DNA from 3 places in the Enterobacter sp. RHBSTW-00175 genome. Region 3 is predicted to be linked to each of the others. Evidence: predicted binding sites of a transcription regulator. Region 3 holds the regulator's gene; each other region holds the start of a gene.
What was found. The regulator PurR, encoded in region 3, represses purine synthesis genes. The targets are predictions, from matches to a motif close to CANGCAAACGTTTGCNTG.
Positions count from the first base shown of each region.

Region 1 (10,321 bases), 1.7 Mb from region 3:
GTCTGGTTAGCGAGGTTACGTTCCAGCACCTGCAATCCGTACAGTGCGCCACCCGCTTCGCTACCCAGTGCGGCTACGGTCGGGGAGTTTGCCTGCGCGACTTTTTCCATCGCCGCAGAGGTACTTTCGGTGTACTCAATCTTCCAGTTCGGATAGCGGTTCAGGAACTGGCTGCATTGCTGGAACGGCTGCGGATGGCTGTACACCGTGTCGATTTTGCTCAGGTCAGTGGAGCCTGAGACCAGAACACAGTGGTCAATTGGAATAGTCAGCTCGCCAACCAGCGACAGGCTGGTGTGTTGCAGCAGGTCGTAGACATCATTGATGGCGCCGGAGCTGGTATTTTCAATCGGGACCACGGCGTAATCGGCCTGGCCGGTTTCAACCTGATTGAAAATGTCGGCAAACTTCGCGCATCCACTTTCGATAAACTCTTCGAAATGGCGGGCTGCATACTGACGTGCCGCCAGGTGTGAATACGAACCTTTCGGACCCAGAAACGCGATACGGGCAGAGTGCGGATTAGTTTTGTTCAGATGCTGCTGTAACAGCGCTTGTTGGGTCAGAACGGAATCTTCGATGATAAGCTGGAACAGACGGGTGATGTAATGGGCATCAAGGTGGTGCGCTTTTCCAAGCTGAATCAGACGCTCCAGCAGGTCACGCTCACGGTCGATATCACGTACGGGGCGATGGGAGTCCAGCTTGGCTTTGCCCACTTCGACAGCGAGTAAGCGGCGTTCTGCCAGCAGTGCCAGTAATTTTTCATCCAGCGCGCTGATTTTTACTCGCAGATCCAGTAACGGGTTTTCCGGTGTCATAGTGTTGCCTGTCTCATTTTATCGTTATCAATAAAAAAGGCCCCCCGGTTTGGGAGGCCTTGTTGTTCGTCTTCGCATTCTTTATCACACGACGAAACGCCTCCCATTCAGGGGAAGGTAAAAAAGAATGCGAAGAAAAACGGCGTTAGTTTCATTGAGTCATCCTGTGGTTGATACCGTTAAAGTACCTGCACTGTTTTCACCCTGTCAATAAAAAACGCGCCCGAAGGCGCGTTGGCGGTACACTCAATTTAAAGGATTACTCTTCTTCAACTTCTTCCGCGAGGCTGGCGTCTTTCACCGATGTTGTGGCGCGACGGGCTTCGCCTTTGTGTTGCACTTTATTGAGCTGCCGTTCCAGCTTGTTGATCAAATCGTTAATTGCGGTGTACATATCCTCGTGTTTAGCGCTGGCGACCAGATGGCCGTTTGGAGTATTGATAGTTGCGTCAGCGATGAAACCCTGTGGCTCCTTGGACAGGATGATATGTGGATTAATCAAATGAGTTTGCCATTTATCCAGTTTGGCGAGACGGTCTGCGACGTGCTGGCGAATTGCCGGAGTAATTTCCATTTGTTTACTGGTAATGTTCATTGTCATAAATTTTACCTCTTGTCTTTCCGTCTTGGTGATTCCAGCATACCTGTCCTAATGTCAAAATGTGTGATTTAGATCACGTTATTTTGTCGGTTTTTGTCAGGGAATCTTTTTTGTGAGGCAGGACAGGAAGAGGCGATTTTTACCTTGTCGAAGTCAGAAATTGAGGCCATAGTTGATAGGATGTGTTGTAGCTAAACCGCTTCAGCTTGCGACAGAAACGAATAAAAAAACGGCAGCCATTGGGCTGCCGTTTTGCTTTGAGCGGAATATCAGGTATTGCTGCTGTTCGCGGCGATGATTTTCGCGACCTTTTCAGCCTGCGCGTTCATCTGCATTTGACGGTATGCATTTTCCATCAGCTTCAGGCCATCACGCGTGGCTTGCGTATCTGGGTAATCGCGCAGCATTCCTTCTACACGGTTAACCACGGCAACCCATGCGCCACGGCGAGTGTAGTATTCGGCAACGGAGTATTCATACTTAGCCAGACGGTCTTTCAGGAAAACCAGACGTTTAGTGGCATCGGTAATATACTGGCTGTTTGGATAGCTGCGCACCAGCTTGGAGAAGTCGTTAAAGGCGTCACGCGCATGTTGAGGATCGCGGTCGGAACGATCAACACCAAAGAAACCTTGCAGAGCACTGTCGTCCAGCGCCATGTTGGTGAGGCCGCGCATGTACATCACATAGTCGATGTTAGGATGAGTCGGGTTCAGACGCATGAAACGATCGATGGTTGCCTGAGCCAGCGGCAGATCGGCATTTTTATAGTATGCGTAGATGAGATCTAACTGTACCTGCTGTGAATACGGACCAAATGGATAGCGATTATCCAACGCTTCCAGTTGCGTTATCGCCTGTTTCCAGTTACCGTCCTGCAACTTTTGTTGTGCAGTCGCATAGATTTCATTCGGCGGATTGTCAGGGACCTGTTCATTTGAACCGGAGCAGCCCACCAAAGCCAGGCTCAACGTGGCCGCTGCCACCAGATATTTCATGCGCGTCATGACGTTTTGACTTTCCTCAAATGTTTGTCCGGGAGAAACTCTGTTCCTGCTCCCGATTAAGACCAGCTACAATAGCACACTATATTAAACGGCAAAGCCGTAAAACCCAACGTTAAACGAAGAAGCAGTTTATGGCACAACGAGTAGAACTCACCGCAACAGTCTCCGAAAATCAGCTCGGTCAACGCTTAGATCAGGCTTTGGCCGAATTGTTCCCTGATTATTCGCGTTCACGTATAAAAGAATGGATCCTTGACCAACGCGTGATGGTAAACGGCAAAGTCTGGGACAAACCAAAAGAGAAAGTGTTAGGTGGGGAAGCTGTCGCCATCAATGCTGAAATTGAAGAAGAAGTGCGTTTTGAACCGCAGGATATCCCACTGGACATCGTCTACGAAGATGATGACATTCTGGTTATCAACAAGCCGCGCGATCTGGTTGTTCATCCAGGTGCCGGTAATCCTGATGGTACAGTATTAAACGCGCTCCTCCATTATTACCCGCCAATTGCGGACGTTCCGCGCGCCGGTATTGTTCACCGTCTGGATAAAGACACCACAGGTCTGATGGTGGTGGCGAAAACCATTCCTGCACAGACACGTCTGGTGGAATCGTTGCAGCTGCGTGAAATTACCCGTGAATATGAAGCTGTCGCGATTGGTCATATGACCTCGGGGGGCACGGTAGAAGAACCTATCAGCCGCCACCCAACCAAACGCACGCATATGTCGGTGCACCCAATGGGGAAACCGGCGGTAACGCACTACCGCATTATGGAGCATTTCCGTATCCATACGCGTCTGCGTCTGCGCCTTGAAACGGGTCGTACACACCAGATTCGTGTCCATATGGCACACATCACTCATCCGCTGGTGGGTGACCAGGTTTACGGTGGTCGTCCGCGCCCACCTAAAGGCGCATCTGATGAGTTCATCAGCGTCCTGCGCAAGTTTGACCGCCAGGCACTGCACGCAACAATGCTGCGTCTTTACCATCCGATCACCGGCATTCAGATGGAATGGCACGCGCCTATCCCACAGGATATGGTGGAGCTTATCGAAGCATTACGTGCTGATTTTGAAGAGCATAAGGACCAGGTGGCCTGGTTATGACCAAACTGATTGTCCCGGAGTGGCCACTTCCTGAGGGCGTGGCCGCCTGTAGTTCGACCCGCATCGGCGGGGTAAGCCAGGGCGCGTGGGAGTCATTAAATCTCGGCGCGCATTGCGGTGATGTTCTGGAACACGTTGAGGAAAACCGCAAGCGTATGTTTGCGGCCGGTGACTTACCGTCAAAACCCGTCTGGCTCGAGCAGGTGCATGGCAAGGACGTACTGAAACTGACGGGTGAACCCTATGTTTCTAAACGCGCCGACGCCTCTTACAGTAATACTCCCGGGACAGTTTGTGCCGTTATGACCGCCGATTGCCTGCCGGTTCTCTTCTGTAACCATGCTGGAACTGAAGTCGCGGCCGCGCACGCGGGATGGCGTGGCTTGTGCGAAGGGGTTCTGGAGGAGACGGTCGCCTGCTTTGCCGATGACCCTGCCAACATTATTGCCTGGCTTGGCCCGGCAATTGGTCCTCGTGCATTTGAAGTTGGGCCCGAGGTACGCGAAGCCTTTATGGATAAAGACTCGCAAGCCGTCACCGCGTTTCAGCCGGTGGGTGAAAAGTATCTGGCCGATATTTATCAGCTTGCGCGTCAGCGTCTGAATCGCGCGGGCATTACGCAAATCTTCGGTGGCGATCGCTGTACGTTCACCGAAAAGGGTGATTTTTTCTCTTATCGTCGTGACAAGACGACGGGTCGTATGGCAAGTTTTATTTGGCTGATATAACCTAAAGAATCAAGACGATCCGGTACGTGCCGTTTTCTTTTCACATAATTCAGGTCATTAACCTTGAATAATTGAGGGATGACCTCATTTAATCTCCAGTAGCAAATTTGACCTGTTATGGGAGGAGTTATGCGTCTGGATCGTCTTACTAATAAATTCCAGCTAGCACTCGCCGATGCCCAGTCCCTCGCACTGGGGCACGACAACCAATTTATCGAACCTCTTCATCTAATGAGCGCCTTGCTGAATCAGGAAGGGGGATCGGTACGTCCATTATTAACGTCCGCCGGTATTAATGCTGGCCAGTTGCGCACGGCTATCGATCAGGCACTGAGCCGGTTGCCGCAGGTAGAAGGGACTGGCGGTGATGTTCAGCCGTCCCAGGATCTGGTACGTGTACTGAATCTTTGCGACAAACTGGCGCAAAAACGTGGCGACAACTTTATATCGTCGGAACTGTTTGTTCTGGCGGTGCTTGAATCACGCGGTACTTTGACCGACCTGCTGAAAACTGCCGGAGCAACAACCGCCAACGTGACTCAGGCGATTGAAAAAATGCGCGGAGGTGAAAGCGTGAACGATCAAGGAGCCGAAGACCAACGTCAGGCTTTGAAAAAATTTACGGTCGATCTGACCGAGCGTGCCGAGCAGGGCAAGCTTGACCCGGTAATTGGCCGTGATGAAGAAATTCGCCGTACCATCCAGGTGCTGCAACGTCGTACCAAAAACAATCCCGTTTTGATTGGTGAGCCGGGTGTCGGTAAAACCGCCATCGTTGAAGGGCTGGCGCAACGTATTGTTAATGGAGAAGTACCGGAAGGCCTGAAAGGTCGCCGTGTGCTGGCTCTGGATATGGGTGCGTTGGTAGCCGGGGCGAAATACCGCGGTGAATTCGAAGAACGTCTGAAAGGCGTGCTTAACGACCTGGCAAAACAGGAAGGCAACGTCATTCTGTTTATCGACGAATTGCACACTATGGTCGGTGCCGGTAAAGCGGATGGCGCAATGGATGCCGGGAACATGCTGAAACCGGCGCTGGCGCGTGGTGAACTTCACTGTGTCGGTGCGACAACGCTTGATGAGTATCGTCAGTATATTGAAAAAGATGCTGCGCTTGAGCGTCGTTTCCAGAAAGTATTCGTTGCTGAGCCAACGGTCGAAGACACCATTGCGATTTTACGTGGCCTGAAAGAGCGTTATGAGTTGCACCACCATGTGCAGATCACCGACCCGGCCATTGTTGCAGCGGCGACGCTTTCGCACCGTTATATCTCCGATCGCCAGCTGCCGGATAAAGCTATCGACCTTATTGATGAAGCTGCGTCGAGTATTCGTATGCAGATTGACTCAAAACCCGAAGAGCTGGACAGACTCGACCGCCGAATCATTCAGCTCAAGCTGGAACAGCAGGCGCTGAAGAAAGAGTCTGATGAAGCCAGTAAGAAACGCCTGGATATGCTTAACGAGGAACTGGATGACAAAGAGCGCCAGTATTCTGAGTTAGAAGAAGAGTGGAAAGCGGAGAAAGCGTCGCTTTCGGGTACCCAGACGATTAAGGCAGAACTGGAGCAGGCAAAAATTGCCATTGAACAGGCTCGCCGGGTAGGTGACCTGGGGCGGATGTCTGAACTTCAGTACGGTAAAATTCCAGAGCTGGAAAAACAGCTGGAAGCTGCAACGCAGACAGAAGGCAAAACCATGCGTCTGCTGCGTAACAAAGTGACCGATGCGGAAATCGCTGAAGTGCTGGCGCGCTGGACGGGTATCCCGGTCGCTCGCATGATGGAAAGTGAACGTGAAAAACTGCTGCGGATGGAGCAGGACTTACACCACCGGGTTATCGGCCAGGATGAAGCCGTTGAGGCTGTATCGAATGCAATTCGCCGTAGCCGTGCGGGCTTGTCTGACCCAAATCGTCCGATTGGTTCATTCCTGTTCCTGGGGCCAACGGGGGTGGGTAAAACAGAACTCTGCAAAGCGCTGGCAAACTTTATGTTTGATAGCGATGACGCGATGATCCGTATCGATATGTCTGAGTTTATGGAAAAACACTCGGTTTCACGTCTGGTGGGTGCACCTCCGGGATACGTTGGCTACGAAGAAGGTGGCTATCTGACTGAAGCGGTACGCCGCCGTCCTTACTCCGTCATTCTTCTGGATGAAGTGGAGAAAGCGCACCCGGATGTGTTCAACATTCTGTTGCAGGTTCTGGATGATGGACGACTCACCGATGGGCAGGGGAGAACAGTCGATTTCCGTAATACCGTTGTGATCATGACGTCTAACCTGGGTTCTGATTTGATTCAGGAACGTTTTGGTGAGCTGGATTACGGTCATATGAAGGAACTGGTTCTGGGGGTTGTGAGTCATAGCTTCCGCCCTGAGTTCATTAACCGTATCGATGAAGTCGTGGTATTCCACCCATTAGGTGAAAAACACATTGCTTCTATCGCGCAGATTCAGCTCCAGCGTCTTTATAAACGTCTGGAAGAACGTGGGTATGAAATTCACATCTCTGATGACGCGCTGAAACTGCTCAGTGAGAATGGCTACGATCCTGTTTATGGTGCACGCCCTCTGAAACGTGCTATCCAGCAGCAGATCGAAAACCCTCTGGCTCAGCAAATCCTTTCCGGGGAGTTGATTCCAGGAAAAGTAATTCGTCTGGAAGTGAATGAAGATCGAATTGTGGCAGTGCAGTAAGTCACAAAACATCAAAAACGAGTCGCTTGCGGCTCGTTTTTGTTTAAAAACCAGGCGAAAATGAATGTCTGGAGTGTGTTTTGCCTGGAAAGTGAGCGGTCAGTAAATAATTTTCACTTTGCACTTGCAGCTTCAGAATAACTCCCTATAATGCGCCTCCACTGACACGGAACAACGGCAAGCAAGCCGCCGGGTCAGCAGGGTTCTCCGGCGAAAGCCGCTGAAGAATCCCGGAGAAAAGCGAAAATAAATGCTTGACTCTGTAGCGGGAAAGCGTAATATGCACACCCCGCGCCGCAGCGAAAACGAAGCGGCACTGCTCTTTAACAATTTATCAGACAATCTGTGTGGGCACTCAAAGTGACATGGATTCTTAACGTCGCAAGACGATAAATGAATACCAAGTCTCTGAGTGAACATACGTAATTCATTACGAAGTTTAATTCACGAGCATCAAACTTAAATTGAAGAGTTTGATCATGGCTCAGATTGAACGCTGGCGGCAGGCCTAACACATGCAAGTCGAGCGGTAACACAGGGAGCTTGCTCCTGGGTGACGAGCGGCGGACGGGTGAGTAATGTCTGGGAAACTGCCTGATGGAGGGGGATAACTACTGGAAACGGTAGCTAATACCGCATAACGTCGCAAGACCAAAGAGGGGGACCTTCGGGCCTCTTGCCATCAGATGTGCCCAGATGGGATTAGCTAGTAGGTGGGGTAACGGCTCACCTAGGCGACGATCCCTAGCTGGTCTGAGAGGATGACCAGCCACACTGGAACTGAGACACGGTCCAGACTCCTACGGGAGGCAGCAGTGGGGAATATTGCACAATGGGCGCAAGCCTGATGCAGCCATGCCGCGTGTATGAAGAAGGCCTTCGGGTTGTAAAGTACTTTCAGCGAGGAGGAAGGCATTAAGGTTAATAACCTTGGTGATTGACGTTACTCGCAGAAGAAGCACCGGCTAACTCCGTGCCAGCAGCCGCGGTAATACGGAGGGTGCAAGCGTTAATCGGAATTACTGGGCGTAAAGCGCACGCAGGCGGTCTGTCAAGTCGGATGTGAAATCCCCGGGCTCAACCTGGGAACTGCATTCGAAACTGGCAGGCTAGAGTCTTGTAGAGGGGGGTAGAATTCCAGGTGTAGCGGTGAAATGCGTAGAGATCTGGAGGAATACCGGTGGCGAAGGCGGCCCCCTGGACAAAGACTGACGCTCAGGTGCGAAAGCGTGGGGAGCAAACAGGATTAGATACCCTGGTAGTCCACGCCGTAAACGATGTCGACTTGGAGGTTGTTCCCTTGAGGAGTGGCTTCCGGAGCTAACGCGTTAAGTCGACCGCCTGGGGAGTACGGCCGCAAGGTTAAAACTCAAATGAATTGACGGGGGCCCGCACAAGCGGTGGAGCATGTGGTTTAATTCGATGCAACGCGAAGAACCTTACCTACTCTTGACATCCAGAGAACTTTCCAGAGATGGATTGGTGCCTTCGGGAACTCTGAGACAGGTGCTGCATGGCTGTCGTCAGCTCGTGTTGTGAAATGTTGGGTTAAGTCCCGCAACGAGCGCAACCCTTATCCTTTGTTGCCAGCGGTTCGGCCGGGAACTCAAAGGAGACTGCCAGTGATAAACTGGAGGAAGGTGGGGATGACGTCAAGTCATCATGGCCCTTACGAGTAGGGCTACACACGTGCTACAATGGCATATACAAAGAGAAGCGACCTCGCGAGAGCAAGCGGACCTCATAAAGTATGTCGTAGTCCGGATTGGAGTCTGCAACTCGACTCCATGAAGTCGGAATCGCTAGTAATCGTAGATCAGAATGCTACGGTGAATACGTTCCCGGGCCTTGTACACACCGCCCGTCACACCATGGGAGTGGGTTGCAAAAGAAGTAGGTAGCTTAACCTTCGGGAGGGCGCTTACCACTTTGTGATTCATGACTGGGGTGAAGTCGTAACAAGGTAACCGTAGGGGAACCTGCGGTTGGATCACCTCCTTACCTTAAAGAACCTGCCTTTGTAGTGCTCACACAGATTGTCTGATGAAAAGTAAATAGCAAGGCGTCTTGCCGAAGCAGACTTCAGTGTCCCCTTCGTCTAGAGGCCCAGGACACCGCCCTTTCACGGCGGTAACAGGGGTTCGAATCCCCTAGGGGACGCCACTTGCTGGTTTGTGAGTGAAAGTCGCCGACCCCCGTATCTCAAAACTGACTCAGCGAGTCATGTTTGAGATATTTGCTCTTTAAAAATCTGGATCAAGCTGAAAATTGAAACGACACACCTTAAGTGGTGTGTTCGAGTCTCTCAAATTTTCGCAATTTGATGATGAATCGAAAGAAACATCTTCGGGTTGTGAGGTTAAGCGACTAAGCGTACACGGTGGATGCCCTGGCAGTCAGAGGCGATGAAGGACGTGCTAATCTGCGATAAGCGCCGGCGAGGTGATATGAACCTTTGACCCGGCGATTTCCGAATGGGGAAACCCAGTGTGTTCCGACACACTATCGTTAAGTGAATACATAGCTTAACGAAGCGAACCGGGGGAACTGAAACATCTAAGTACCCCGAGGAAAAGAAATCAACCGAGATTCCCCCAGTAGCGGCGAGCGAACGGGGAGCAGCCCAGAGTCTGAATCAGCTTGTGTGTTAGTGGAACGGTCTGGAAAGTCCGGCGATACAGGGTGATAGCCCCGTACACGAAAGCACACAGGTTGTGAACTCGAAGAGTAGGGCGGGACACGTGGTATCCTGTCTGAATATGGGGGGACCATCCTCCAAGGCTAAATACTCCTGACTGACCGATAGTGAACCAGTACCGTGAGGGAAAGGCGAAAAGAACCCCGGCGAGGGGAGTGAAAAAGAACCTGAAACCGTGTACGTACAAGCAGTGGGAGCACCTTCGTGGTGTGACTGCGTACCTTTTGTATAATGGGTCAGCGACTTATATTCTGTAGCAAGGTTAACCGTATAGGGGAGCCGAAGGGAAACCGAGTCTTAACTGGGCGTTAAGTTGCAGGGTATAGACCCGAAACCCGGTGATCTAGCCATGGGCAGGTTGAAGGTTGGGTAACACTAACTGGAGGACCGAACCGACTAATGTTGAAAAATTAGCGGATGACTTGTGGCTGGGGGTGAAAGGCCAATCAAACCGGGAGATAGCTGGTTCTCCCCGAAAGCTATTTAGGTAGCGCCTCGTGAACTCATCTTCGGGGGTAGAGCACTGTTTCGGCTAGGGGGCCATCCCGGCTTACCAACCCGATGCAAACTACGAATACCGAAGAATGTTATCACGGGAGACACACGGCGGGTGCTAACGTCCGTCGTGAAGAGGGAAACAACCCAGACCGC
Region 1 is NZ_CP055930.1:759,823-770,143, reverse strand. Features, by position in the region: gene pheA (bifunctional chorismate mutase/prephenate dehydratase) at 1-821, opposite strand, end outside; Phe leader region at 852-977, opposite strand; gene pheL (pheA operon leader peptide PheL) at 929-976, opposite strand; gene raiA (ribosome-associated translation inhibitor RaiA) at 1,081-1,422, opposite strand; gene bamD (outer membrane protein assembly factor BamD) at 1,692-2,429, opposite strand; gene rluD (23S rRNA pseudouridine(1911/1915/1917) synthase RluD) at 2,561-3,541, shown strand; gene yfiH (purine nucleoside phosphorylase YfiH) at 3,538-4,269, shown strand; gene clpB (ATP-dependent chaperone ClpB) at 4,399-6,972, shown strand; rRNA gene HV107_RS03580 (16S ribosomal RNA) at 7,434-8,973, shown strand; tRNA gene HV107_RS03575 (tRNA-Glu) at 9,060-9,135, shown strand; rRNA gene HV107_RS03570 (23S ribosomal RNA) at 9,330-10,321, shown strand, end outside.
Region 1: a site for PurR is predicted at 1,520-1,537, ahead of raiA (ribosome-associated translation inhibitor RaiA). Genes of this name have one in related genera too.

Region 2 (10,321 bases), 610 kb from region 3:
GATTGTTGTCCCGGATCTGTCGCTGATTGCCGATCAGCTCGCCGGCCTGGAAGATTGCCCGGAAGATCTCTATCTGATCGAAGGGGATCCGCAGTCGTTCGATGACAGCGTGTTCAGCGTTGATGAGCTGGAAAAAGCGGTAGTGGTGAAAATCGCTGACCGCCAGTGGCGTTATTCCCGCTTCCCTGAACTGCCATTGTTTGGCCGCGCAGCGCGTGAAAACCGCATCGAAAGCCTGCACGCCGAGCGTGAAACGCTTTCTGAACGTTTTGCAACCCTGTCGTTTGACGTACAGAAAACGCAGCGTCTGCACCAGGCGTTCAGCCGCTTTATCGGTAGCCATTTGGCCGTTGCTTTTGACGCTGACCCGGAAGCCGAAATTCGCAAGCTCAGCACGCGTCGTGGCGAGCTGGAGCGTGCCATTGGCAATCATGAAAGTGATAACCAGCAGAGTCGTGCACAATTTGAGCAGGCGAAAGAGGGCGTTGCCGCGCTGAACCGCATTCTGCCGCGCCTGAACCTGCTGGCAGACGACACCCTTGCTGACCGTGTGGATGAAATTCAGGAACGCCTGGACGAAGCACAGGAAGCTGCGCGCTTTGTGCAGCAGCATGGAAACCAGCTGGCGAAGCTGGAGCCTGTCGTCTCGGTATTGCAGAGCGACCCTGAACAGTTTGAACAGTTAAAAGAAGATTACGCCTGGTCTCAGCAGGTGCAACGCGAAGCGCGTCAGCAGGCATTTGCGCTGACCGAAGTCGTTCAGCGTCGTGCTCACTTTGGCTACTCCGATTCAGCAGAAATGCTGAGCGGCAACAGCGATCTTAACGAGAAACTGCGCCAGCGTCTTGAACACGCCGAAGCAGAGCGTACCCGCGCGCGTGAGGCGTTGCGTAGCCACGCCGCGCAGCTCAGCCAGTACAGCCAGGTCATGGCCTCGCTGAAAAGCTCGTTCGACACCAAGAAAGAGCTGTTAAACGACCTGCATAAAGAGCTCCAGGATATTGGCGTGCGTGCTGACAGCGGCGCCGAAGAGCGCGCGCGCATTCGCCGTGACGAGCTGCATGGCCAGCTCAGCAACAACCGCGCGCGTCGTAATCAGCTGGAAAAAGCATTGACCTTCTGCGAAGCCGAGATGGATAACCTGACCCGTCGTCTGCGTAAGCTGGAGCGTGATTACTTTGAGATGCGTGAACAGGTGGTGACTGCGAAGGCGGGCTGGTGCGCGGTGATGCGTATGGTGAAAGACAATAACGTTGAACGTCGTCTGCACCGTCGTGAGCTGGCTTATCTTTCTGCTGACGAACTGCGCTCTATGTCGGATAAGGCATTGGGTGCCCTGCGTCTGGCGGTGGCGGATAACGAACACCTGCGCGATGTGCTGCGTATGTCGGAAGATCCAAAACGCCCTGAGCGTAAAATTCAGTTCTTTGTTGCGGTTTACCAGCATCTGCGCGAGCGTATCCGTCAGGATATCATCCGTACTGACGATCCGGTTGAAGCCATTGAACAGATGGAAATCGAGCTGGGCCGTTTGACGGAAGAGCTGACTTCACGTGAGCAGAAGCTGGCGATCAGTTCCCGCAGTGTGGCGAACATTATTCGTAAGACTATCCAGCGCGAGCAGAACCGTATTCGTCAGCTGAACCAGGGGCTGCAAAGCGTATCCTTTGGCCAGGTGAACAGCGTGCGCCTGAACGTGAACGTACGTGAAGCCCACTCCACGCTGCTGGATGTATTGTCTGAACAGCACGAGCAGCATCAGGATCTGTTCAACAGCAACCGCCTGACCTTCTCAGAAGCACTGGCGAAGCTGTATCAGCGCCTGAATCCGCAGATCGATATGGGTCAACGTACCCCGCAAACCATCGGTGAAGAGCTGCTGGATTACCGTAACTACCTGGAAATGGAAGTTGAGGTTAACCGTGGTTCAGACGGCTGGTTGCGTGCGGAATCTGGCGCACTCTCTACCGGTGAAGCTATCGGTACAGGTATGTCGATTCTGGTGATGGTTGTTCAGAGCTGGGAGGATGAAGCGCGTCGTCTGCGCGGCAAAGATATCTCTCCATGTCGTCTGCTGTTCCTTGATGAAGCCGCGCGTCTTGATGCCCGTTCTATTGCCACGCTGTTTGAGCTTTGCGATCGTCTGGATATGCAGCTCATCATTGCAGCACCTGAGAACATCAGCCCGGAAAAAGGCACAACCTATAAGCTGGTGCGTAAAGTGTTCCAGAACAGCGAACACGTACACGTGGTCGGGTTGCGTGGTTTTGCGCCACAGCCGCCGGAGTCGTTGCCAGGAACGGCTGACGCGTCATAACGCGTTTTGTTACAAAGGGCGGCGCAGAAGCGCCGCTTTTTTTATTCACTTAACTTGTGCTTACGGCTGCGTTATCTTTAAACTTCTTTACATAAGGTAAGGCAACACTGTTTTAGCCTTCCTATAATGAAGAAAAGCCCCAACGTGATGGGCATGTCGTAAGAAAACAGGGGGCAAGGGATGTTGCTAAAGAAAATTCGTGGTCGTCAGCTGTCTGCACTGAGTTTGTGCCTGGCAGTGATGTTTGCTCCACTGTTTAGCGCTCAGGCTGATGAGCCTGAAATTGTGCCGACTGACAGCTCTGCAACGACAGGCGTGCAGCCAACGTCGTTGTCTCAGCCGCTGGAGCAATCTCCGGCGACGGCGATCATGGCCGGTATTAAGCCGCTGCCAGAAGGCATAAACATTGAATCACTCCAGCAACAGCTTCTGACGGGGCTGCCTTCTGGTTACCAACCTGCGTATCTCAACCAACTGACGCTTCTCTATGCTGCACGCGATATGAAGCCCATGTGGGACAATCGCGATGCGGTTCGTGCTTTCCAGCAACAGCTGGCAGAGGTTGCTATCGCCGGTTTCCAGCCACAATTTACCGCCTGGGTTGAACTGCTGACCGATCCGTCTGTGACCGGCCAGGCGCGTGACATCGTGCTGTCAGACGCCATGATGGGCTACCTCCAGTTTGTCGCCGGAATTCCGGTCAATGGTAATCGCTGGCTCTACAGCGACAAGCCTTACAAGTTGGCAACCCCCGCTTTATCGGTGATTAACCAGTGGCAATTGTCGCTGGATAACGGCAATTTGCCGGGCTTTATTGCAAGCCTGGCTCCGGCACATCCACAGTATGCCCCTATGCATCAGTCGTTGCTTACGCTGGTGTCTGATACCCGTCCGTGGCCGCAGCTACGTGGCGCAGGCTCATTGCGGCCGGGGCAGTGGAGCAGTGATGTGCCAGCCTTGCGCGAAATTCTTCGACGTTCCGGTATTCTGGAGGGCGGGCCAAAAATCGCTTTACCCGGAGATGACCCACAGAGCGTAGTCGTAAGCCCGTCCGCACCTGCAAAAGTGAAAAACGTGCAGGTCATCAGTGATAAACCGGCTGCCTACGACCGCGAGCTGGTGGCTGCCGTTAAGCAATTCCAGGCCGCACAAGGGCTGGGTGCAGACGGTGTTATTGGGCAATCAACGCGCGACTGGCTGAATGTCACCCCGGCACAGCGAGCAGGCGTGCTGGCGCTGAATATCCAGCGTCTGCGCTTGCTGCCAGGCACATTATCGACTGGCATTATGGTGAATATTCCGGCGTACTCGCTGGTCTATTACCAGAACGGCAGCGAAGTGCTGGCTTCCCGCGTGATTGTGGGTCGCCCGGACCGTAAAACGCCAATGATGAGCAGCGCCCTGAATAACGTCGTGGTTAACCCGCCGTGGAATGTACCGCCAACGCTTGCCCGTAAGGATATCCTGCCCAAATTGTGGAATGACCCAGGCTATCTGGAACGTCATGGTTATACCGTAATGCGCGGCTGGAACAGCAAAGAGGCGATTGACCCTTACATGGTTGACTGGTCAACCATTACGGCGTCTAACCTGCCGTTCCGTTTCCAGCAGGCACCTGGCGCGCATAATTCGCTTGGGCGTTACAAATTCAACATGCCAAGTTCGGAAGCGATTTATCTGCACGACACGCCAAACCACAACCTGTTCCAGAAAGATACCCGCGCGCTCAGCTCTGGTTGCGTTCGCGTCAATAAAGCCTCTGAACTTGCGAATATGCTGTTGCAGGATGCGGGCTGGAACGATACGCGGATATCCGATGCGCTGAAACAAGGAGATACACGCTACGTTAATATTCGACACAATATTCCGGTTAATCTTTACTATCTGACCGCGTTTGTTGGCGAAGATGGGCGTACCCAGTATCGTACAGATATTTACAATTACGATCTCACTGCGCGATCGGGCGCACAAATTTTGCCAAAAGCTGAACAATTAATCAGGTAAATGAAGTAGTTCGGGAAAATTGATTGTCGTAAGTTATGGTGAATGCGTGGCAATATGGCTGTAAGCCGCGTGTTTACTGGGGTTGGGCGCCTTGACGTAGGTTGTTTTGCCAGTTAAGGTGCCCTTCGTGCGCTAAGCATATATACGATAAACATTGACCTGTAGACCTGATTATCATGGACAAATTTGACGCTAATCGCCGCAAACTGCTGGCGTTAGGTGGTGTTGCGCTTGGCGCAGCGGCCATCTTGCCTACGCCAGCATTTGCCACCCTCTCGACACCTCGTCCGCGTATTTTAACGCTCAACAATCTGCATACTGGTGAGTCGCTTAAAGCGGAATTTTTCGATGGCAGAGGCTATATTCAGGATGAATTAGCAAAACTAAACCATTTTTTCCGTGATTTCCGCGCGAATAAAATAAAAGCCATCGATCCTGGATTATTTGATCAGCTTTTCCGCCTCCAGGGCCTGCTCGGAACCAGCAAGCCTGTGCAACTCGTTTCCGGTTATCGCTCTCTTGATACCAACAATGAATTGCGCGCCCGTAGCCGTGGGGTAGCCAAAAAAAGCTATCACACTAAAGGACAGGCGATGGATTTTCATATTGAAGGCGTTTCGTTAGCCAATATTCGCAAAGCTGCGTTATCTATGCGTGCAGGTGGTGTAGGATATTACCCCAGCAGCAACTTTGTGCATATTGATACCGGGCCCGTTCGGCACTGGTAATAACGAAATACAGGAGCAGTATGAACTATCGTATTATTCCGGTTACCGCGTTCTCCCAGAACTGTTCATTAATCTGGTGTGAGCAAACCAAACTGGCCGCGCTTGTCGATCCCGGTGGTGACGCCGAGAAAATCAAGCAAGAAGTCGCAGCGTCGGGTGTGACGCTGATGCAGATTTTGCTGACCCATGGTCATCTTGATCATGTGGGGGCTGCGGCGGAGCTGGCGCAACACTACGGTGTGCCGGTGATTGGCCCGGAAAAAGAAGATGAGTTCTGGCTGCAAGGGTTACCTGCCCAAAGCCGCATGTTTGGCCTTGATGAGTGTCAACCTCTGACACCCGACGCTTACCTGAACGAAGGGGAGAGCGTTACCGTAGGGAATGTGACTTTACAGGTGTTGCATTGTCCTGGGCATACGCCAGGTCATATCGTCTTCTTTGATGATAAATCGCGTTTGCTGATTTCCGGTGATGTGATTTTCAAAGGTGGCGTAGGACGCAGCGACTTCCCGCGCGGTGACCACGGTCAGTTGATTCAGTCGATTAAACAGAAATTATTGCCGCTGGGCGATGATGTGACGTTTATTCCTGGACATGGCCCGATGTCGACGCTGGGTTACGAGCGTATACACAACCCGTTCCTCCAGGATGAAATGCCTGTCTGGTAAGCCAGATTAAATAAAAAAAGCCTGCATGATGCAGGCTTTTTTATTGGTCGGGTGCGTGAAAACATCACCCGACGGATTGTTACAGCACAGCGACAATCGCTTCGCACAGCGGCGCCATGTTGTCTGGTGTCATGCCGGCAACGTTAACACGGCCTGAAGCCACCGCGTAAACGCCAAACTCTTCACGCAGACGCAGAACCTGTTCTTTGGTCAGGCCGCTGAAAGAGAACATGCCGTTCTGTTTGATAATAAAGCTGAAGTCGCGGTCAGCGCCTTTCTCAGCCAGGGTGTTCACAAACAGCAGACGCATACGCTGGATGCGCTGGCGCATATCGTTCAGCTCTTGTTCCCAGATTGCACGCAGGGCGTCGTTGCTCAGGATGGTCGCGACCACCGATGCACCGTGCGCTGGTGGGTTAGAGTAGTTAGCGCGGATCACAGACTTCATCTGGCTGAATGCGCGATCAACAGTTTGCTCATCAGCGGCAACCAGCGTACATGCACCTACACGCTCGTTGTACAGGCCGAAGTTCTTGGAGTAGGAGCTTGCAACAATCAATTCCTGATGCACAGCAGCGAAGGCACGCAGGCCTTCAGCATCTTCTTCCAGACCACGGGCAAAGCCCTGGTATGCGAAGTCGAACAGCGGCAGCCAACCTTTTTCAACGGACAGTTTAGCCAGTTGTTCCCACTGTTCCAGCGTAGGATCGATACCCGTTGGGTTATGGCAGCAGCCGTGGAACAGCACCACGTCTCCAGCTTGTGCTTCGCTCAGGCTGGCCAGCAGGCCATCGAAGTCGAGAGCGTGTTTTGCTGCGTCGTAGTAAGCGTATTCACACACTTCCAGACCCGCAGAGTTAAACACGCTTTTGTGGTTCGGCCAGCTTGGATTGCTAACCCACACACGTTTAACAGAGGTATTTTTTGCCAGGAAATCCGCCGCAACACGCAGCGCGCCAGTACCGCCAGGGGTCTGCGCAGTGCGGGCACGCTTATCGGTCACGATCGCGTTGCCTTTTCCGAACAGCAGTTCCTGAGTGCAACGACCAAATTCAGGGATACCATCAATACCGAGGTAGTTTTTGGTGGTTTCGTTTTCCAGCAGATACTGCTCAGCTTTTTTAACGCTGGTCAGTACCGGAGTCTTGCCGGTTTCATCTTTATATACACCAATACCCAGGTTGATTTTGCCAGGGCGGTCATCGGCACGAAACAGATCGGCCAGGCCCAGAATTGGGTCGGCAGGAGCGGCGGTAATGTTCTCAAACATGACGAAGTTCCATTGTGATTACAGGAGTGAAATCCGCTATCAGGTTAACGGTAGATTTTCAAAATGCCAACCGTTTGCGACAAAAAGCGTGCGGCTTTTCAAAAGTCGCCATTATTTACTATCAGACATAAAAAAACAGGGCCGAAGCCCTGTTTCTTAAGCATAGAACAAAGTGGTGTACTGATTAGAACTGGTAGGTCACAGCCATTGCAACCTGGTCGTCTTTACCGTTCACGATACCAACGTTACGAGAGTAAGAGGTGTCGTCGATCAGGTTCAGCTGGTAGTCAACATAAACGTTGAAGTTTTTGTTGAAGTAGTAAGTTGCACCCAGTTCAACAAATTTCTGCAGGTCAGCATCGCCGCCATTGAAGGTGCCACGCTGAGACAGGTTTTTACCTTTAGACTGAACGTAAGACACGGAAGGACGCAGACCGAAGTCGAACTGGTACTGAGCGATCACTTCGAAGTTCTGAGTTTTGTTCGCGAATGAACCGTCAGCTTCACGAGTCATGTTGCGGGTTTCAGCATAGGTGGTTGCCAGGTAGATGTTGTTAGCATCGTATTTAGCACCAACAGCCCATGCTTCAGCTTTGTCGCCTTTGCCGTCAGCAGTCTGAAGGTTGGTACGGTCAGAGTTGCTGTATGCACCGATCAGACCGAAGCCTTCACCGAATTCGTAACCAACAGAGGTACCGAAGCCGTCACCGTTAGCGGTTTTAACGTCAGTACGGTCGTTTTTACCCTGATACTGCAGGCCCAGGCTCAGACCATCAACCAGACCGAAGAAGTCAGTGTTGCGGTAGGTCAGAACGCCAGTAGTACGGCCAGTCATGAAGTTATCAGAGTAGTTAGCCCAGGTCATACCGGAGAAAGAAGGTGCCATATCGGTCAGACCTTCTACATCGTATACGATACCGTAGTTACGGCCGTAGTCGATAGAACCAGCATCACCGGCTTTCAGGCCAGCGAACGCCAGACGGGTACGCTGAGTCTGGTTGCTTTCTGCCTGGCTTGCCAGAGCACGGTATTCCCACTGACCGTAACCAGTCAGTTGGTCATTGATTTGAGTTTCGCCTTTGAAACCGATCTGTGCATAGGTGTTGTCGCTGCTGTCGGTGTTGTCACCAGAGGTAACGAAGTCATGCTCACCAACAACTTTCCCGTACAGATCCAGTTTGTTGCCGTTTTTGTTATAGATTTCTGCAGCGTTAGCTGCACCGGCTACCAGCAGAGCAGGGATAACCACTGCCAGGATATTGCGCTTCATCATTATTTATTACCCTCATTGGTTTTTTTATGACACTCGCCACTGCCGTCAATAAATTCTGTCAATAAATATTTCCGGAACTATTGATGAGAGTTTGGTGTCTTTATGTATCTGACAGGCATCTTTCCATTCATAGAACCGTTTCGCTAGCCTGAAAATGCTACAATTCTAAAGAATGAGTAACAAAAAGAAATAATGTGTAAGAATTTGTGTATTTTAAGGAACTTTGTGAACCACCTCAAATTTCAGAACTGATTGGCTAATTAAAAGCCTGGTTCATTCCTATGTATATGAATTGCTTATGCTTAATTTTGATAAAGGCAATTCATATAAACAGAAGTTAAACGACTCGTTTTTTCTTATGACCGCTACCAGCCTTCTGGATGGCTGTGAATACGGTTGAAATTTGTGCTAAAGCATCAGGAATGCATTAAGCGCAATAAGAGTGTGGTTTATTTTTTGTTCACAGATATTTCGTGGAAACAAAACGTAACAGGTAGAGGTTATGACGGGGTTGTAGTTTAAAGATGCTGACTTTCAACTGACGAAAACTGACAAAGCAGAATAAAATAATGGCCAGCAATTGCTGGCCATTTTAATTAACGCGGAATTAGAAGCTTGCGTTACGCGGGGTACGCGGGAATGGAATCACGTCACGCACGTTCTGAACGCCGGTCACGTAAGCGATCAGACGCTCGAAGCCCAGACCGAAACCGGAGTGAGGCACAGTGCCGTAACGACGCAGGTCGCGATACCAGCTGTAATCAGCCGGGTTCAGACCCATCTCTTCCATACGGGCATCCAGCACGTCCAGACGCTCTTCACGCTGAGAGCCACCGATGATTTCACCGATACCCGGTGCCAGCACGTCCATCGCAGCAACGGTTTTACCGTCTTCGTTAAGGCGCATGTAGAAGGCCTTAATGTCTTTCGGATAGTTTTTAACAACTACCGGTGCTTTGAAGTGCTTCTCTGCCAGGTAACGCTCATGCTCGGAAGAGAGATCGACGCCCCAGTAAACCGGGTTCTCGAACGTCTCGCCGCATTTTTCGAGGATGGCGACCGCGTCGGTGTAATCCACCTGCGCGAAGTCAGCCGAAACAAAACGCTCCAGACGGGCAATTGCGTCGTTATCAACACGCTCGGCGAAGAATTTCATGTCATCAGCGCGTTCTTCCAGAACCGCTTTGAACACGTACTTAAGCATCGCTTCTGCCAGACCCGCAACATCGTTCAGGTCAGCAAACGCCACTTCTGGCTCCAGCATCCAGAATTCCGCCAGGTGGCGGCTGGTGTTGGAGTTTTCCGCACGGAAGGTTGGGCCGAAGGTGTAGATCTTAGACAGCGCACAGGCGTAAGTTTCGCCGTTGAGCTGGCCGGACACCGTCAGGAAGGCCTCTTTGCCGAAGAAATCTTTGTCGTAATCGATTTTGCCTTCAGGTGTACGTGGCAGGTTTTCCATATCCAGCGTGGATACGCGGAACATCTCGCCTGCGCCTTCGGTATCGGAGGCAGTAATCAGCGGGGTAGAGACCCAGAAGTAACCCTGCTCGTCAAAGAAACGATGCAGTGCTTGCGCCAGCGTATGACGAACACGAGCAACCGCACCAATCAGGTTGGTACGCGGACGCAGGTGCGCAACTTCACGCAGATACTCGATGCTGTGGCGTTTTGCCGCCATCGGATAAGTATCCGGGTCTTCAACCCAGCCGGTCACTTCAATGGCAGAGGCCTGGATTTCAAAGCTCTGGCCCTGACCCGGAGAGGCAACCACAACGCCTGTCACGATAACGGAGCAACCTGTGGTCAGGTGCAGGACGTCATCATTGTAATTGGGCAGAGAATTATTAATGACGGCCTGTACAGGATCAAAGCAGGAACCGTCATAGACGGCAAGGAAGGAGATGCCAGCTTTAGAATCTCGGCGAGTACGCACCCATCCGCGCACGGTGACTTCTTGGTCAACGGCGACGCGGCCCTGGAGTACGTCGGCTACAGGCACAACGCTCATAATATTCTCTCTGTTAATAGTCGGAAAAAATAGACACTTGTCCACCCTTATGG
Region 2 is NZ_CP055930.1:3,846,159-3,856,479, forward strand. Features, by position in the region: gene mukB (chromosome partition protein MukB) at 1-2,317, shown strand, start outside; gene ldtD (L,D-transpeptidase) at 2,498-4,321, shown strand; gene HV107_RS18235 (YcbK family protein) at 4,498-5,049, shown strand; gene HV107_RS18240 (MBL fold metallo-hydrolase) at 5,070-5,717, shown strand; gene HV107_RS18245 (amino acid aminotransferase) at 5,797-6,987, opposite strand; gene HV107_RS18250 (porin) at 7,172-8,260, opposite strand; gene asnS (asparagine--tRNA ligase) at 8,868-10,268, opposite strand.
Region 2: a site for PurR is predicted at 7,051-7,068, ahead of HV107_RS18245 (amino acid aminotransferase). Genes of this name have one in related genera too.

Region 3 (10,321 bases):
CTCTCCGATTGGTTCTTTCCAGAACGTTGATAACGGTGCGAATGAAGAAGCAGATGCCCTGTACCTGATTGAAGAGCTGGCAAAACGCGGCATTGCTTACCTGCATATGTCTGAACCAGACTGGGCGGGCGGTCAGCCATACACCGAGGCTTTCCGTCAGAAAGTGCGCGATCGTTTCCACGGCGTGATTATCGGTGCCGGTGCATATACACCAGAGAAAGCAGAAGACCTGATCAACAAAGGGCTGATCGATGCGGTCGCATTCGGTCGCGATTACATCGCTAACCCGGATCTGGTTGCCCGTCTGGAACGTAAAACCGCGCTGAACCCGCAGCGCCCGGAAAGCTTCTACGGCGGCGGCGCTGAAGGTTACACCGACTACCCTTCCCTGTAATTCCTCCTTGTGCATTGATAGCGGCGACATTTCGCCGCTATACTAAAACATCGTTTCTGTTCAAAAACATAATCCAATCCATTAGTTAATGAGGAAATTATGCGCCTACTTCACACCATGCTGCGCGTTGGCGACCTGCAACGTTCTGTCGATTTCTACACTAACGTCCTGGGAATGACACTGCTGCGCACCAGCGAAAATCCGGAGTACAAATATTCACTGGCGTTCGTTGGCTACGGCCCGGAATCGGATGAAGCGGTTATCGAGCTGACCTACAACTGGGGCGTAGACAACTACGAGCTGGGCACGGCATATGGCCATATCGCGCTGGAAGTGGAAAATGCCGCTGAAGCCTGTGAACGCATCCGCAGCAACGGCGGTAACGTGACCCGTGAAGCGGGCCCGGTCAAAGGCGGCACCACGGTCATTGCTTTTGTTGAAGATCCAGATGGTTACAAAATCGAGCTGATTGAAGCCAAAGACGCTGGTCGCGGTCTGGGCAACTGATCCCGTAGGGCGCAATATGCGCCCGTAGTTTTACTGCATCCCCTCTTAAAATTTGCCATAATGCGCACTGCTTTTTTCCCCATGTAAGAGACCCTGATGTCCGATAATGCTCAATTTACCGGTCTGTGCGACCGTTTTCGTGGTTTTTATCCCGTTGTCATTGATGTAGAAACAGCCGGATTTAACGCTAAAACCGATGCGCTGCTTGAAATTGCCGCCATCACGCTGAAGATGGATGAACAGGGCTGGATTTCACCGGACACCACGCTGCATTTCCATGTTGACCCGTTTGAGGGCGCCAACTTACAGCCAGAAGCGCTGGCCTTTAACGGCATTGATCCAAATAATCCGCTGCGTGGCGCCGTAAGCGAATACGATGCACTGCACGCCATTTTCAAAATGGTGCGCAAAGGCATGAAGGACAATGATTGCAGCCGCGCGATCATGGTGGCGCATAACGCCACCTTCGATCACAGCTTTATGATGGCGGCTGCCGAACGCGCTTCGCTCAAGCGCAACCCTTTCCACCCGTTTGTTACCTTCGACACCGCTGCACTGAGCGGCCTGGCGCTGGGGCAAACGGTATTATCCAAAGCCTGTATCACGGCAGGAATTGCGTTTGACGGGACTCAGGCACATTCCGCGTTATATGACACCGAACGCACGGCTGAACTGTTCTGTGAAATTGTGAACCGCTGGAAACGTCTTGGCGGCTGGCCGCTACCGATGGGCGATGAGGCAGATATTCAATCGTAGGTCGGGTAAGCGCAGCGCCACCCGACAAAAAAAAAGCGACCTCGACAGGTCGCTTTTTTATTTTCGCAGATAACTTACTCTGCGTCTGGTTCTTCAGTTTTGTACTTAGCAGCGGTTTCTTTGATCAGCTGTTGCAGTTCGCCACGCTGATACATTTCGATCAGGATGTCACAACCGCCAACCAGCTCGCCATCAACCCACAGCTGCGGGAAGGTCGGCCAGTTAGCGTATTTTGGCAGCTCAGCGCGAATGTCCGGGTTTTGCAGGATATCAACGTAAGCAAAGCGCTCACCACAGGCAGACAGCGCCTGAACTGCTTGTGCGGAGAAACCGCAGCTTGGCAGTTTCGGAGAACCTTTCATGTACAGGAGAATTGGGTTTTCAGCAATCTGGTGCTGGATTTTTTCAATAGTGGTGCTCATGTCTTGCTTCCTTTAACTTCTGTTACGGCATTCGTCTGACATTGTAGCGGTTCAGAGCGGCATCGGAAAATAACATTTTTTTCACGTCTATATATTTTAAACGTTACCGGCATAAGTTGCATTCCAAATGTAGCTTAACCCTACTGCAGATAAGGTTTTGCTTAAGGAGTAAGCAATAGTGCTACAGATTGATGTTTTTTTTTGCACTTGCTAACGAAACACAATTTTAGATTGAAAAATGCTATTAACTTCTCGGGTTTTTATAGATTAGAATCGACAGGTTTTGAAAATCACACGCAGGCATGATTGATGACCTGCATTTACCAGGGGACTGGCCAGTGGCGCGGATAAATAAAATCTCGATCACGCTCTGTGCTTTATTGTTTACAACACTCTCTTTCACGCCAGTGGCTAACGCCTCCCAGCAGGCGCGGCATTCTGCTGTACAAAAAACGCACCTGGCTAAAGTCACAGAACGTAAGAAAAAAACCACCAGTAAGAACGAAAAGAAAAAAACCACCACACAGACTAAACGTACTGCCTCCAGCAAAGCTAAAACCACTCACACCACTTCGCGCAAAGCCCAGCAAACTGCCGCTAATCTCGTTACCGAAAAATGCACTGCCCGCAAAGGTCACAAAGCGAAGTGCGTCAAAGTCACGAAAGTAGCGGAAGTCCATAAGGTACGCGTCCAGAAAGCGCAAAAAACCGCGATGAACAAGCTGATGGGACAAATTGGCAAGCCTTATCGCTGGGGCGGAACCTCACCCCGTACCGGTTTCGATTGCAGCGGTCTGGTGTACTACGCCTACAAAGATCTGGTGAAATTCCGTATTCCGCGTACTGCGAACGAAATGTATCACCTGCGCGATGCTTCACCGGTCGATCGTGGTGAACTGGAAAGCGGCGATCTGGTCTTCTTCCGCACTCAGGGTCGCGGCATGGCCGACCACGTGGGTGTTTACGTTGGCAACGGGAAATTCATCCAGTCGCCACGTAGCGGCCAGGACATTCAAATCACCTCTCTGAGCGAAGATTACTGGGTACGCCACTACGTTGGTGCACGCCGTGTGATGACCCCGAAAACCATCCGTTAATCCTTGCCCTGCCGCGTCTGCGGCGGGGTAAGTTCCTCTTTTGCATACCCTTTCAATTTGCTACTCTATCCCTGTTGTCTTTATGGTTATTGGCAACGTAAAAAATAATAAGGAGAGAAGCAATGTCGTTCGAATTACCTGCACTACCGTATGCAAAAGACGCCCTGGCTCCACACATTTCCGTGGAAACCCTGGAATATCACTACGGCAAACATCACCAGACGTATGTCACCAACCTGAACAACCTGATCAAAGGCACTGACTTTGAAGGCAAAACGCTGGAAGAGATCGTGCGTAGCTCAGAAGGTGGCGTGTTTAACAACGCCGCTCAGGTCTGGAACCACACGTTTTACTGGCACTGCCTGGCACCTAATGCAGGCGGAGAACCCACCAGTGAACTGGCCGCAGCCATCAATACCTCGTTCGGCAGCTTTGCTGATTTCAAAGCGAAATTCACTGACGCAGCAATTAAAAACTTTGGATCTGGCTGGACCTGGCTTGTGAAAGAAGCCGATGGCAAACTGGCTATCGTATCAACATCCAACGCGGGTACACCGCTGACCACCAGCGCAACCCCGCTGATGACCGTCGATGTGTGGGAACATGCTTACTACATCGATTACCGTAACGCACGCCCGAACTACCTGGAGCATTTCTGGGCGCTGGTTAACTGGGAATTTGTTGCGAAGAACCTCGCAGCGTAAGAGACACGCAGAAGGGTTCGCCCTTCTGCGTTATGATTATTCAGCCGCGCAGGCCGTTTCTGGCTGTTTACGACCCGACATCAGTACCAGCAGTAACCCCAGAGCCGCAATAATCGCCCCCATTACCGGCACAAAGCTGTACCCCAGGCCACCCGAAATCACCGCACCGCCGGCCGCAGCGCCCAGTGCATTACCCAGGTTAAACGCACCAATATTCACGGATGAAGAGAGTCCTGGCGCTTCATGCGCCACACGCATTACCCGCATCTGCAACGGCGGAACCACGGCAAAGGTCGCCGCACCCCATACCACCATCGCAATGGCTGCGCCAATTTCGTTACGCGCCAGCCACGGAATGGCCACCATGATGACAATCAGCAGCGTTAAGAAGCCTTTCAGCGTGCCACTCACGGAACGGTCTGCCAGCTTACCGCCCAGGTAGTTACCGATAGAGAACCCTACGCCAATCAGCACCAGCATCGCGGTAATAAAGACCGGCGTGGCATGAGTAATGTCGTGCAGCACGGGCGAAATATAGGTATAGAGCGTGAACATCGCCCCAGCCCCCAGCACGGTGGTCAGCAGTGCAGACAATACCTGAGGACGAACCAGCACGGACAGCTCTTTGCGTACATCAGGGCGTTCGCCTGCGCTGCCTTTTGGCAACGAGAAGAACAGTGCGACCATAGCAATCACGCCCAGTGCAGCGGTTGCCAGGAACGACATACGCCAGCCGATCGCTTCACCCAGCCACGTGGCCGCAGGTACACCGCCGATGTTGGCAATGGTCAGACCCATAAACATGGTTGCCACGGCGCTGGCCTGCTTATGTTTAGGTACAACGCTTGCTGCAACCACCGAGCCCAGTCCGAAGAAGGCACCGTGGTTAAGGCTGGTCAGGATACGTGACAACATCAGCGTGGTGTAATCCGGTGAAAGCGCGGAAAGCACATTCCCCAGGGTAAAAATAGCCATCAGGAAAATCAGCGCATTACGGCGCGCACGGTGTGAAAGCAGCAACGTCATTAACGGTGCCCCTACCATCACGCCAATCGCGTAGGCGCTAATCAGCATACCGGCCGCCGGGATAGAGACGTCTACACCCCGGGCGATAACAGGCAATAACCCCATCGGGGAAAATTCGGTGGTGCCAATCCCAAAAGCGCCAATCGCCAGGGCCAGCAGAGGATAATTGATTTTCATGAGTCAACTCCGGATGCCGTGTCGTACCGCGACACAGAACAAAGAAGCAAAAAGCATGACACCAATCACAAAAAATGAGAAGTTAACAATTTGGCAAAAGATTATTGCCGGAGAAGTAACAATCAGCGAGGAATGTGGAGGGAGAGAACTCTCCCCCCGCGTAAATCAGTGCAATACAGCCGTCAGACCAGCTGCAACAATCAGTGCCAGCACGATAACGGTGGTCGTCAGCGAAAACTTAAGATCGGTACTCATCAATTTTTCTCCTTTTAATCACCTTACGAAAAGTGAGCTTGCTCATTTTTACACAGTTTACGTCAAAAATCTTCTTGGATTTAAACTGATATCCACTTTTGCTCTTCCCCTTTTCATCAAGATAGGACAAAATTCCACGCTAAATTTATTAGCGTACCGGCCATTGACCCCCTCCTGACGTCCTGTGTCGTTTTCCCGGCGTGTCGCAATTCCAGATTGCGTGATAAGGGTGAGAGAAGGCAAACGTTTACCTTCAAGTTTTTCAGGAGCTTAGGATATGGTCTGGAGTGACATTTAATGGCAACAATTAAAGACGTGGCAAAACGCGCAAACGTTTCCACTACAACCGTATCACATGTAATTAACAAAACCCGTTTTGTAGCGGAAGAGACGCGTAATGCCGTCTGGGCGGCGATCAAAGAACTGCACTATTCGCCAAGCGCGGTCGCACGTAGCCTTAAAGTTAATCACACCAAATCCATTGGTTTGCTGGCCACCAGCAGCGAAGCTGCATATTTCGCAGAGATAATCGAGGCGGTCGAGAAAAACTGCTTCCAGAAAGGCTATACCCTGATCCTGGGTAACGCATGGAACAACCATGAGAAACAGCGCGCTTATCTGTCAATGATGGCGCAAAAACGCGTGGATGGCCTGCTGGTCATGTGTTCCGAATACCCGGATTCTGTGCTCTCCATGCTGGAAGAGTACCGTCACATCCCAATGGTGGTGATGGACTGGGGTGAAGCGCACGCCGATTTTACTGACTCAGTAATCGATAACGCCTTTGAAGGCGGTTACATGGCCGGTCGTTATCTGGTAGAACGGGGTCACCGCGAGATTGGCGTGATTCCAGGTCCACTGGAGCGCAACACCGGTGCAGGCCGCCTGGCCGGATTTATGAAAGCCATGGAAGAAGCACTGATCACCGTTCCAGAAAACTGGATTGTTCAGGGTGACTTTGAGCCTGAATCCGGTTACCGCGCAATGCAGCAAATAGTCTCCCAGCCGCATCGTCCGACTGCTGTCTTCTGCGGTGGCGATATTATGGCGATGGGTGCGCTTTGTGCTGCCGATGAGCTGGGTCTGCGCGTACCGCAGGATATTTCTGTGATCGGGTATGACAACGTGCGCAACGCGCGTTTCTTCACCCCGGCGCTGACCACTATTCATCAACCGAAAGATTCTCTGGGTGAAACAGCCTTCAACATGCTGATGGACAGGATCGTTAACAAACGTGAAGAGTCGCAGTCAATTGAAGTCCACCCGCGTCTTATCGAACGTCGCTCCGTGGCGGACGGTCCTTTCCGCGACTACCGCCGTTAATCGTGTACGGAGCCAGTTAATCTGGCTCCCGTAACCACTCCCTGTTCAGCGTTTCACTGTCCCCCAGGTAATCCAGCAGCCAGGCCATCGCGGGCGATACGTCACTTTGCTGCCAGGTCAGACAACAGGCCGCGTCCGGGAATGGGTTTTCAAGCTCAAGGGCAACCCACTCCCCGGCATCGATTCGTGGTCTGGCAAAATGGACCGGCACCATTGCCACACACAACCCGGCAGAAAGGCAGGTCGCGGAGGATTCCCAGTCGGGCGCAATCACCCGTCGCTGGTTATCCAGAAGCCAGGTCACACGCTTGGGTAACGAGCGTGACGTATCTTCCAGTACCAGCGATGGCCAGTTACGCAGGGTATCATCGCTTAACGGCCCTGCCATTGCCGCCAGCGGGTGATCGCTTGCCACCACGCATTTCCAGCTTAACATTCCCATATCGCGAAATGCGTAACGTCCCCCAACGGGTATGGCCTGTGTTGCGCCGATCGCCATCTCTGCCCTGCCATCTGCCAGCGCATCCCAGACACCGTTAAAGACTTCCTGCGATACCCGCAGCTCGACATCGGAGAAGTGGCGATAAAAATCGACAATCATCTGCCGGGTACGTTCGGGTTTTACGATGTTATCCACCGCAATAGAAAGATGACCTCGCCAGCCATTAGCAATCTGCTGACACTGTTCACGAGTGATCTGCATTTTTTTGATAACAGAACGCCCTTCTTTCAAAAACCACGCCCCGGCAGGCGTTAACTCCACGTCGCGATGGCGGCGTTCAAACAGCGGAACGGCCAGCCACTCCTCAAGCTGACGCACCGTGTAGCTAATGGCCGAGGGGACGCGGTGTAGTTCCTGCGCGGCTCCGCTGAAGCTGCCGTTACGGGCGACAGCATCCACAACTTCAAGAGAATAATCTGACCACATTTTCTGCCTGCAAAAAATTTGAATGCACCCGCCAAATATTAGCGTTTCACAAGCCGCTTTGCACTCCCTACACTCTGCGCCAACGTACCCTGCCTCCTTAAGGAGAATAAAACAATGCAACCCAGGAAAGGTTTTCTAGTCTGGCTCGGCGGCTTAAGCGTGCTGGGCTTTTTAGCTACCGATATGTACTTACCCGCATTCGCTGCAATGCAGGAAGATTTGCAAACGCCTGCCGCGGCCATTAGCGCCAGCCTGAGTTTGTTCCTCGCCGGTTTTGCCTTTGCACAACTGCTGTGGGGGCCGCTCTCCGACCGTTTTGGTCGTAAACCAGTGCTGTTACTGGGTCTGGCAATTTTTGCCGTAGGCTGTCTTGGGATGTTGTGGGTACGCGATGCGACCTGGTTACTGGTGCTGCGTTTTGTTCAGGCCGTCGGCGTTTGTGCCGCAGCGGTCACCTGGCAGGCGCTGGTGACGGATTACTATCCGGCTTCACGGACCAATCGAATTTTTGCCACTATTATGCCGCTGGTAGGCCTCTCTCCCGCGCTTGCACCACTGCTGGGCAGTTGGATCCTGGCGCATTTCGACTGGCAGGCGATTTTCGCCACCCTGTTTGCCATCACTCTGGTGCTGATGCTGCCCGCATTCGCCCTGAAACCTGCGCATAAAAAAGAGACACATCCGGAAGCGAAGCCAATTACCTTTACCTCTTTGCTGCGCACCAAAGCGTACCGCGGCAACGTGCTTATCTACGCCGCCTGTTCAGCCAGCTTCTTTGCATGGCTGACCGGCTCACCCTTTATTCTGCACGATATGGGGTACAGCCCGGCGGCCATCGGCCTGAGCTATGTTCCACAGACTATCGCCTTCCTGGTGGGCGGTTACGGTTGCCGTGCGGCGCTGCAAAAATGGCAGGGGCAGCAGATGTTACCCTGGCTGCTGGCGCTGTACGCTTTAAGCGTTATTGGTACCTGGGCCGTCGGCTTTATTCCGGGTGCTGGTCTGGCGGAAATCCTGATTCCATTCTGTGTGATGGCAATTGCTAACGGTGCCATTTACCCGATTGTGGTGGCGCAGGCTTTACGGCCGTTCCCACAGGCAACGGGCCGTGCGGCAGCCTTGCAGAACACACTGCAACTGGGGCTGTGCTTCCTGGCAAGCCTGGTGGTATCGGCACTGATTGCAACACCACTGCTCACCACCACCAGCGTGATGCTGGTTACCGTTGCACTTGCTGGCATCGGCTATCAGATGCAGTCATCGGCACACCGTGAGGATAATACGGCAGCCCAGGCTGAAACATCGCACGCATAATCGCACCAGCAATTATGTTACATTTCAGTGATTAGGTTGCTAAGAATTTTCTATTGAATCACCAAATTTTGAGGCCTATACTAAATTTGGTTCGATTAAATACGATAAATATTAAGTGTTAACGGGAGCCGGAGTGCTCCCGTTTTACCATGGAAGGCCTTTCGGCAAGGGTTATCTCCCTTCCTCTGTTCTACGTCGGATACTAGCCTCACGGGGCGTAATACCGTGAGATTTCTCACAAACCAAAAAAAGCGTCTACGCTGTTTGAAGGTTCTGATCACAGCAAGGTGATGGAGAAGCTATGAGTTCATCGTGTATAGAAGAAGTCAGCGTTCCGGACGACAACTGGTCCCGGATCGTCACTGAACTATTGGGTCGTGCAGGCATCACTATCAACGGGCCTTCCCCATCCGATCCCCAAATCAAACATCCCGATTTTTTCAAGCGTGTATTGCAGGAGGGATCGTTAGGACTGGGTGAAAGTTATATGGATGGCTGGTGGGAATGCGAGCGGCTGGATATCTTTTTCTCAAGCGTTTTACGCGCCGGGCTGGAGAGTCAGCTTCCCCGTAATGTGAAGGATACCCTGCGTGTCGCTGCTGCCCGCTTGTTCAACCTGCAAAGCAAAAAACGGGCATGGATCGTGGGTAAAGAGCATTACGATCTGGGTAATGACCTCTTTAGCCGGATGCTTGATCCCTACATGCAATACTCTTGTGCCTACTGGAAAGAGGCCTCGACGCTTGAAGAGGCCCAGCAGGCGAAACTGCGTCTGATCTGCGAGAAATTGCAGTTACAGCCGGGGATGCGCGTGCTGGATATCGGCTGCGGCTGGGGTGGTCTTGCATACTATATGGCGAAAAACTACGGTGTCAGCGTGGTAGGTGTGACCATCTCTGCAGAACAGCAGAAAATGGCGCAGGAGCGGTGTCACGACCTGGACGTCAATATTCTGCTCCAGGATTACCGCGAGCTACACGATCAGTTCGACCGCATTGTCTCTGTCGGGATGTTCGAGCACGTTGGGCCTAAAAACTACAGAACCTATTTTTCGGTAGCAGACCGTAATCTGAAACCGGATGGCATCTTCCTGCTTCACACCATTGGTTCGAAAAAGACCGACCATAGTGTTGATCCATGGATCAATAAATACATCTTTCCGAATGGCTGTTTACCGTCGGTTCGCCAGATAGCGAACGCCAGCGAACCCCACTTTATTGTGGAGGACTGGCATAACTTTGGCGCAGATTACGACACCACGTTGATGGCATGGCAGTCGCGTTTTCTCGATGCCTGGCCAGAGATTGCCGACAACTATTCCGAACGATTCAAACGGATGTTCATATATTACCTGAACGCCTGCGCGGGTGCATTCAGGGCGCGTGATATACAGCTATGGCAGGTGGTTTTCAGTCATG
Region 3 is NZ_CP055930.1:4,452,318-4,462,638, reverse strand. Features, by position in the region: gene HV107_RS21600 (alkene reductase) at 1-394, shown strand, start outside; gene gloA (lactoylglutathione lyase) at 494-901, shown strand; gene rnt (ribonuclease T) at 998-1,657, shown strand; gene grxD (monothiol glutaredoxin 4) at 1,732-2,079, opposite strand; gene HV107_RS21580 (C40 family peptidase) at 2,418-3,176, shown strand; gene sodB (superoxide dismutase [Fe]) at 3,299-3,880, shown strand; gene HV107_RS21570 (MFS transporter) at 3,917-5,083, opposite strand; gene HV107_RS21565 (YnhF family membrane protein) at 5,249-5,338, opposite strand; gene purR (HTH-type transcriptional repressor PurR) at 5,636-6,661, shown strand; gene punR (DNA-binding transcriptional activator PunR) at 6,678-7,589, opposite strand; gene punC (purine nucleoside transporter PunC) at 7,704-8,903, shown strand; gene cfa (cyclopropane fatty acyl phospholipid synthase) at 9,205-10,321, shown strand, end outside.